2 regions of the Streptomyces ziwulingensis genome follow, and region 2 is predicted to be linked to the other one. Evidence: riboswitches for the same ligand, from Rfam matches in the RefSeq annotation. Region 2 holds a riboswitch; the other holds the start of a gene.

Region 1 (4,487 bases), on a different contig from region 2:
ACCCACGCGGACAACCCCGGCCGGTGAGACGGGCCGCGGATCACCGCCGCGGATCACCGGTGTGCGCACCGCCCTGAACATGGCGTACACTAAAACCACAACGACGCGGGGTGGAGCAGCTCGGTAGCTCGCTGGGCTCATAACCCAGAGGTCGCAGGTTCAAATCCTGTCCCCGCTACTGAAGGCCGATGGCCGGGATCCGACAAGGATCCCGGCCATCGGTGCGTTCGCCCTCCTCTCCCTCTCCCGTCCTCTCTCCATGTCGCGTCATCCGTCCGGCTCACACCGGTCGCCGCCCGTCCCGGTTCCGGGAACCCTGGACGGACGGGACGGCGGCGTGGACGTACGTGGACGTACATGGGTGGCGGGAGACGAGTGGTGCGGCCTGGTGACGTGGACGAGGGACCGTACGCCAGGGCCGGCGGCCGGCTCCCCGGCGACCCCGTGCCCGACCCCGGCCTCGGACACGCACACGAGCACGCACACGGGCACGGCGGCGACGGACACGGGCACGGCGCGGCACGGCCCGGCGTCCGGTCCCTCGGGCGGGAGGAACGGCGGTTCACCAGCGTCCGGCGGTTCGTGCGGCTGCTCCCCCTGCTGCTGATCGCCGTCGCCGTCGTCTACGACTGCCTCACCCCCCGCTACTTCACCGCCGGCCCGCTCTACACCGCCGCGCCCCTGGTCGCCGCCCCGCTCTATTCGCGGCGCGGCACCCTGTTCACCGGGATCGCCGTCGTCGTCGCCGTGACCGCGCTCCAGTTCACCAAGGACGTCGCCCACTACATCGACTCGATCACCGAACTGGTGACCATCGCGACCGTCGCCGCCCTCGCCGTCTTCGTCAACGCCTTCGTCCGCCGCACCGACGAACGCCTCGCCTCCGCCCGGGAGATCGCCGAGGCCGCCCAGCGCGCCGTGCTGCCCGAGCCCGCCGGGCGGATCGGCGGCTTCGAGATCGCGGCCTGCTACGAGGCGGCCCAGGCCGACGCGTTCATCGGCGGCGACCTGTACGCGGTGCAGGACAGCCCGCGCGGCGTCCGGATGATCGTCGGGGACGTGCGCGGCAAGGGGATGGGGGCGGTCGCGGCCGTCGCCGTCGTGATCGGCGCCTTCCGGGAGGCCGCCGAGCAGGAGGCCACCCTGGAGGCGGTCGCGCAGCGGCTGGAGCGGGCGCTGGCCCGCGAGGGCACCCGGCGCGAGGGACTGGACGCCTTCGAGGGGTTCACCACCGCCATCCTCGTCGAACTCCCGCACGGCGGCTCCGTGGTCCGCCTCGTCAACCGCGGCCATCCGCCGCCCCTGCTGCTGTACTCCGACGGCACCCTGCGGACGCTCTCCGCCCGGGACGCCGCGCTCCCGCTCGGCATGGGCGAACTCGGCGTCTGGCCCGATCGCGCCGAGGAGAGCGCCTTCCCCGGCGGCTCCACCCTGCTGCTCTACACCGACGGACTCTCCGAGGCCCGGGACGCCGAGGGCGAGTTCTACGACCCCCAGAAGCGGCTGGCGGGCCGCGACTTCGGCGACCCCGGCGCGCTGCTGGACCACCTCGCCGAGGACGTGCGCCGGCACTCCGGGGGCGGCATGGCGGACGACATGGCGCTGCTCGCCGTACAACGTCCTTGATCATTGTCACCGGTGGTGAGCGCGCGACCGGCGTTTGGTAACGGCTGACATACCGTCAGGTTTAGCCGGTCGGAAAATGGGTTCCCCGGAGACGGTGGAAGGGCGGTCAAGTCGCCCGGTTTTCAGCGGTCATGCGGCCTTGCTCCCCGCCGGATTTCCTAATGATCAAGAGGAACGGCTTGGAATCCGTGCCACGCGTCTATTAACGTTCGATAACGCAGCGCGGTCGTCCCAGCCGTCACAGAAGGCGGCTCCGCGCGCACGCGCCGAATCCCGTGAGGGAACCGGGGAACCACCACCTTGGGGTGAATCGCGAGTCCGCCGCCGTGGCGACACGGCCGGTATACGCGCGTAGGAGACCTTCCTGCTCCGAACCCGTCAGCTAACCCGGTAGGCGGAGACGGAAGGAAAGGAGCACGCCCACGTGGCGTCCAACCGGCCTGCCCCCGAGGCCCACTTCGCGCCTACCCCGCGCGACACCGAGACGTTCGGTTACGGCGCCGTCCGCGCCGACGAGGGCCCCTTCGAGGAGTGGAACCCCACCGCGGAGTCCGTACTTCCCGTACGCGGCCGGCACCGGGTCGCCAAGCAGCGCGGCGGTCTCGCCCGCAGCTCCACCGTCCTCGGCGTCGGCGTCATAGCGGCCGTCGGAGCCGGCGGCATGGCCAGCGCGCAGACCGGCAAGCCGCCGGTCTCGATCTCCATGCCGGACCTGCCCAACGTGGGCTCGCTCATCTCGGACGACGAGGAGCCCGAGCCCCAGGGTTCGGCCACCCCGCTCAGCGGCGTCGCCGCCGTCGCCGTGGCCGACACCGAGCAGCGCACCACCGCCGGTGAGGCGCTGGTCGGCCGCATCATGGCGCAGGCCGAGCAGCAGCAGGACCAGGCCGAGAGCAAGGCCGCCGCCGAGGCGAAGGCCGCCGCCGAGAAGAAGGCGGCCGAGGCCGCCGAGAAGGCGGAGAAGGAGGCGGAGGCCAAGGCCGCCGCCGAGAAGAAGAAGGCGGCCGCCGAGGCGGCGAAGAAGGCCGAGGCCGAGCGCCTCGCCAAGCTCGCCGCGCAGTACGCGCTGCCGACCTCCGCGTACACGATCACCTCCACCTTCGGGCAGGCCGGCGCCTACTGGTCGTCCGGTTACCACACCGGCCTCGACTTCGCCGCGCCCACCGGCACGCTGATCAAGGCGGTCCACACCGGGACCATCACCGAGGCGGGCTGGGCCGGCTCCTACGGCTACCGCACCATCCTCACCCTCGACGACGGCACCGAGCTGTGGTTCTGCCACCAGTCCTCGATCAGCGTCAGCGTCGGCCAGAAGGTCAGCACGGGCGATGTCATCGGCCGCGTCGGCGCCACCGGCAACGTCACCGGCGCCCACCTCCACCTGGAGGTCCACCCCGGCGGGGCCGCCTCCGGCATCGACCCGATGGCCTGGCTCCAGGGCAAGGGCCTCACCCCCTGATCCCCGGCGGTCCTGACGAACACCCCCCGACGTCAGGGCTGCCGGTTCACGGACGGTACGGGTTGTAGCTGTAGGCGTACGTGGTGGGCGTGGTGTAGGCGCTGTGCGGGTGGCAGGCGTTGTACACGGTGTGCGCGTTGTACGTGCTGTAGGCGTTGTACGTGGTCTGGGCGTTGTGTGTGATGTACGGGTACGGCGGCCATGGCGGGGCGGCGAGCGGTACCGCAGGCGCGGTGGCGCGGGCCGCGTGGTCCAGAGCCGGGTGGGCCGCCTCGCGCCGGTGCCACAGCTCCTGGAGCAGTTCCCGCTCCCGGGCCGCGAAGTCCGGGCCCGCCCGGCCGTCGCGCGCCCGGTGCCGGAGGAACGCCAGTTCGGTCGCGTACGCCTCGTACTGGGTCACCGCCCGCGCCGCGGCCTTCCCGGCGCGGTGGCGGGCGTACGCGCGGGCCAGGCGCCGCGCCTTCAGCGAGGCCAGCGCGTACGGCTCGGCCGGGGTCAGCCAGCCGGCCATCGCGTAGACCGGCAGCTCCTGTCGTATCGTGCTCAGCTCGCGCTGGCGGGTCCAGACGGCCAGCCAGGTCAGCAGTCCGAACGCGGGCACCATGAACGCCGCGTAGACGCCGAAGAAGCCGTACTCCCCCAGCGTCGACGAGCCGTTCCACAGCGCGTGCATGCCCATCGCGAGCAGCAGGCCGGCCAGCGGGAGCAGGACGCGCCGGGCACGGGGGCGGCCGCCGCGCAGCGCGGCGATGCCGAAGCCGATGCCGGTGAGCACCGTGAAGAGCGGGTGCGCGAAGGGCGACATGACGATGCGGACGAAGAACGTCGCCGCGGTGACGGAGGCGATGCCGCTCTCGCCGCTGAGCCGGTCGGTGCCGAAGGCGGTGCCGAGGTAGAGGATGTTCTCGGTGAAGGCGAAGCCGGTGGCGGTGACGCCGGCGACCACGACGCCGTCGAGGATTCCGGTGAAGTCGCGTCTGCGGAAGAGGAAGACCAGCAGGACGGCGGCGGCCTTGGCGGACTCCTCCACCACCGGGGCTATGACGGTGGCCCCCAGGGTGTCCGCGCCGGCCGGATCGGCGGTGGCCGTGGCTATCCAGCGGGTCGCGAAGGTGTTGGCGACGATGGCTATCAGCGCCGCCGCGCAGGCGCCCCAGGCGAAGCAGAACACCATGGTCCGCCAGGGGCCCGGGGCCACCCGGTCCAGCCACCGGAAGGCGGCCAGCAGCAGCGGCACGGGCAGCACGGCGAGCCCGAGGCCGACCAGGAACCCCTCGGTGCCGGTCTGCTCGCGCACCAGGGACAGGATGACCAGACCGGAGAGCGCGAAGAGGGTGCCCAGCGCGCCGTAGCGCACCCACGCGCGCTGCCACCAGTGCGGGTGCGGGAGGCGGTGGGCGTC
Region 2 (4,487 bases):
GCTGCGACCGCCCCGGACAGCAGGTCGTCGCCGTCGAGATCCAGCTCGAAGCGCCCCTGGAGGCCGAACCGGCCGGCCTGGACGGCGTCGCCACCATCATGGCGCGGGCCTTCTCCGAGGGCACCGACAAGCACTCCGCCGAGGAGTTCGCCGCGGAGCTGGAGCGCTGCGGGGCCACCCTGGACGCGCACGCCGACCACGCCGGCGTACGGGTCAGCCTCGAAGTGCCCGTCTCCCGCCTCGCCAAGGCGCTCGGCCTGGTCGCCGACGCCCTCAGGGCGCCCGCGTTCGCCGACAGCGAGATCGAGCGGCTGGTGCGCAACCGCCTCGACGAGATCCCGCACGAGCTGGCCAACCCCTCGCGCCGGGCCGCCAAGGAGCTGTCCCGGCAGCTCTTCCCGGCCGACTCGCGCATGTCGCGCCCGCGCCAGGGCAGCGAGGAGACGGTCGCGGGCATCGACTCCTCGGCCGTACGCGCCTTCTACGAGCGGCACGTCCGACCCGCCACCGCCACCGCCGTGGTCGTCGGCGACCTCACCGGCATCGACCTGGACGCGCTCCTCGGCGACACGCTCGGCGCCTGGACCGGGCCCGCGGCCGAGGCCCGGCCGGTGCCGCCGGTCACCTCCGACGACACCGGACGGGTCGTCATCGTGGACCGTCCCGGTTCCGTCCAGACGCAGCTCCTCATCGGCCGCACCGGACCGGACCGGCACGACCGCGTGTGGCCCGCCCAGGTGCTCGGCACGTACTGCCTGGGCGGCACCCTCACCTCCCGCCTGGACCGCGTCCTGCGCGAGGAGAAGGGCTACACCTACGGCGTGCGGTCGTTCGGGCAGGTCCTGCGCTCCGCGCCGGACGGCACGGGCGCCGCGATGCTCGCCATCAGCGGCTCCATCGACACCCCGAACACCGGTCCCGCCCTCGAGGACCTGTGGACGGTGCTGCGCACGCTCGCCGCGGAGGGTCTCACCGACGCCGAACGCGACGTGGCCGTGCAGAATCTGGTGGGCGTGGCGCCGCTGAAGTACGAGACCGCGGCGGCCGTCGCGGGCACGCTGGCCGACCAGGTCGAGCAGCACCTGCCCGACGACTTCCAGGCGACGCTGTACCGGCAACTCGCCGCGACCGGCACCGTCGAGGCCACCGCGGCCGTCGTCAACGCCTTCCCGGTGGACCGCCTGGTGACGGTCCTGGTGGGCGACGCGGCGCAGATCAAGGCGCCGGTCGAGGCCCTCGGCATCGGTGAGGTCACCGTCGTGCCGGCCGAGTAGCACCGCGCGTGCGGCGGCCCCGGTGACCCTTGTGTCACCGGGGCCGCCTTTTGTCCGTATTGCGGCGGAGGTTGCCTGTCTGCTCTGTGGGATGCGCGACAAAAAACCTGATGCGTTTGGGAAATGAACACACTCCCGCTTAGCTTCGTCCCGGCTGTTCGTCAGGCAGTGCGCCGCGCCCGCGGCACCGGACAGTCATCGCCGAGTCCCCGTACGGCGCGAGCCAGGGGAGCCGGGGACCCAACAGTCCCTGGGGTGAATCGGACGCCCGCGCGTGCGCGAGGGGGTCCGTAGGAGACCTTCCTGCTCCGAACCCGTCAGCTAACCCGGTAGGCGAGAGGGAAGGAAAGGACCAGCCAGTACATGGCGTTCACGCGCGCCGCCGGGAAGCACCGTCGACCCGGCCGGATGCACCGCACGACCACCCGCGCGGCGGGTGTCGCGGCCCTCGCCACCACCGGCGTCATAGGCACCCTCGCGGCGCCGGCGCTCGCCTCCGAGCCGGTTCCCGAGCAGACCGGTCTCACCCCCGTCATCACCATCGGTGACTCCATAGCCGAGCAGATCGACGCCCAGGCCGCCGCCCAGCGGCAGGCCGCCGAGGACGCCGAGGCCGAGCGCAAGGCCCAGGAGGCCGCGCGGGAGCGGGCCGCCGAGGCGGCCGAGCAGGCCGCGAAGGAGGCGCACGAGGCCAAGGAGCGCGCCGCCCGCGCGGCCGAGCGCAAGCTCCTGAACACCTACGTGGCGCCGATCAGCAGCTCCTACGTGTCCACCGCGTACCGGGCCAGCAGCGGACTGTGGTCCTCCGGCACCCACACCGGCATCGACTTCCACGCCGCCTCCGGCACCTCCGTGCACGCCGTCGGCGCCGGCACGGTCGTCGAGGCCGGCTGGGGCGGCGCCTACGGCAACCAGGTCGTCGTCAAGATGCACGACGGGACGTACACGCAGTACGGCCACCTGTCGTCCATCGGCGTCTCGGTGGGCCAGTCGGTCACCCCGGGGCAGCAGATCGCGGTCTCCGGCTCGACCGGCAACGTCACCGGACCGCACCTGCACTTCGAGGCCCGTACCGGCGCGGAGTACGGGACGGACATCGACCCCGTGGCGTACCTCCGCTCGCACGGCGTCTCCGTCTGACGGCACGTTCCGCGGCATCCGAAAGCACCCGAAAGCCCCGGCTCACCGAGCCGGGGCTTTCGGCGTTCCGCCGGCCGGTGACCGAAGGTGACCAAAAAAGAGCCATGGATTCCGGCTCGGCATCGGAAATTCCGCCCCATTGCCATAGAGTCACTGAACACGCGTCAATCGTCGACGTTTCACGGGGATTAAGGCGGAGGTCGGTCATGCGTATTCCGGCGCATTCGGTGTGCACGGCGATCCGGGACGACATCGTCGCGGGTGTCTACGAGCGCGGCAGCCGGCTCACCGAGGAACTGCTCGCGCGCCGCTACGGCGTCTCCCGCGTCCCCGTGCGCGAGGCCCTGCGCACCCTGGAGGCCGAGGGCTTCGTGGTGACCCGGCGCCACGCGGGCGCGTGCGTGGCGGAACCGACCGAGCAGGAGGGCGCCGACCTCCTGGAGATGCGCCTGCTGCTGGAGCCGCTGGCCGCCGCGCGGGCCGCCCAGCGCCGCACCGAGGCCCATCTGAAGGTGCTGCGGGGTCTCGTCCGGCTGGGCCAGGAGCGGGCCAGGCGGGGCTACAGCGACGATCTGCGCTCCCTGGGGGGCTGGTTCCACGAGACGCTCGCCCAGGCCGCCGGCAGCCCGGCCCTGACGTCGACGCTGACCCAGTTGCGGCACCGGATCGCCTGGATGTACGCCGTGGAGGCGGCGGCCGGTCCGGTGGAGTCCTGGGCGGAGCACGGCGCGATCGTGGACGCGGTGGCCCGCGGCGACGCCGAGCGCGCCCGGACGCTCACCTCCCACCACGGTGAGCGGTCGACCGCGGCGCACCGCCTGCGCTTCGCCGCGGGAGCCGAACGCGCGGAGCGTGTGAGGAACTCGCAACGTGCCGTAAACACACCGAGCCTGCGGCATTAACACAAACGCCGTATACAAAGAAGAGGAATTCGGCGGGGTCCTTTTCTGCTGCTCTGCTACTCGCGTCTGCGGCCATTTCCCGATGGGTCGGACGCATTTCCCGCGGCCCTGCCACGTAAAAGGCGGGACCGAGTCGTCCGGTGACCCGGATCGGCTCGGCCCCGCCATTTGCATAAGGCGTTCAGGTGTTCAGACGGTCTCGGGAAGCTCCTCGAGCCCCTCGGCGACCAGCTTCGCCAGGCGCTCCAGCGCGGCGTCCGCGCCCTCGGCGTCCGAGGCGAGGACGATCTCCTCGCCGCCCTGGGCGCCCAGGCTCAGGACGGCCAGCATGGAGGCCGCGTTGACGGGGTCACCGTCGGCCTTGGCGATCGTCACGGGAACACCGGTGGCCGTGGCGGCCCGGACGAAGATGGAGGCGGGGCGGGCGTGGAGACCCTCGGCCCAGCCGACGTTGACGCGGCGCTCAGCCATATGTTGCTGCCCTTCAGGTGATCAGGGTTGTCTGTCTGGCGATCAAAGTTGTCTAGACCAGTTTCCCACACCGTGGCGCACGCCCCCGGAGCGGCCCGTTTTGCGGGCGCGCGGACCGGCCGCGGCCCCCGGTCCGGCCCCCTCGCCCCCACAGCCTGCCCCGCGCCGTTGTCGTACGCGAGCCGTACTCTGGGGCCCATGCAGACCTCGTCGGACCGGCACGAGTACCCCGCCCACTGGGAAGCCGACGTGGTGCTGCGCGACGGCGGTACCGCGCGTGTGCGCCCCATCACCGCCGACGACGCCGAACGCCTGGTCAGCTTCTACGAGCAGGTCTCCGACGAGTCCAAGTACTACCGCTTCTTCGCCCCCTACCCCCGCCTGTCCGCCAAGGACGTCCACCGCTTCACCCATCACGACTTCGTGGACCGGGTGGGGCTCGCGGCCACGGCGGGCGGCGAGTTCATCGCGACCGTGCGCTACGACCGGATCGGCCCCGACGGCACGCCCGCGCGCGCCCCGGCCGACGAGGCCGAGGTCGCCTTCCTCGTCCAGGACGCCCACCAGGGGCGGGGCGTCGCCTCCGCCCTCCTGGAGCACATCGCCGCCGTCGCGCGTGAGCGCGGCATCCGGCGGTTCGCCGCCGAGGTGCTGCCCGCCAACAACAAGATGATCAAGGTGTTCACGGACGCCGGGTACA

Evidence for each region. A riboswitch is a leader RNA that binds a small molecule or an ion and turns the genes downstream of it on or off. The one in region 2 is predicted to bind cyclic di-AMP.
Region 1: linked by a shared signal. The riboswitch ahead of ABEB00_RS16705 (M23 family metallopeptidase) and the one ahead of ABEB00_RS30640 (M23 family metallopeptidase) in region 2 are both predicted to bind cyclic di-AMP.

What each region holds. Positions count from the first base shown of each region.
Region 1 is NZ_BAABIG010000027.1:15,162-19,648, reverse strand. Features, by position in the region: gene ABEB00_RS16720 (alginate lyase family protein) at 1-27, shown strand, start outside; tRNA gene ABEB00_RS16715 (tRNA-Met) at 105-178, shown strand; gene ABEB00_RS16710 (PP2C family protein-serine/threonine phosphatase) at 394-1,626, shown strand; cyclic di-AMP (ydaO/yuaA leader) riboswitch at 1,881-2,038, shown strand; gene ABEB00_RS16705 (M23 family metallopeptidase) at 2,051-3,085, shown strand; gene ABEB00_RS16700 (PrsW family intramembrane metalloprotease) at 3,132-4,487, opposite strand, start outside.
Region 2 is NZ_BAABIG010000080.1:32,673-37,159, reverse strand. Features, by position in the region: gene ABEB00_RS30645 (M16 family metallopeptidase) at 1-1,274, shown strand, start outside; cyclic di-AMP (ydaO/yuaA leader) riboswitch at 1,464-1,625, shown strand; gene ABEB00_RS30640 (M23 family metallopeptidase) at 1,638-2,414, shown strand; gene ABEB00_RS30635 (GntR family transcriptional regulator) at 2,621-3,316, shown strand; gene ABEB00_RS30630 (HPr family phosphocarrier protein) at 3,506-3,787, opposite strand; gene ABEB00_RS30625 (bifunctional acetate--CoA ligase family protein/GNAT family N-acetyltransferase) at 3,986-4,487, shown strand, end outside.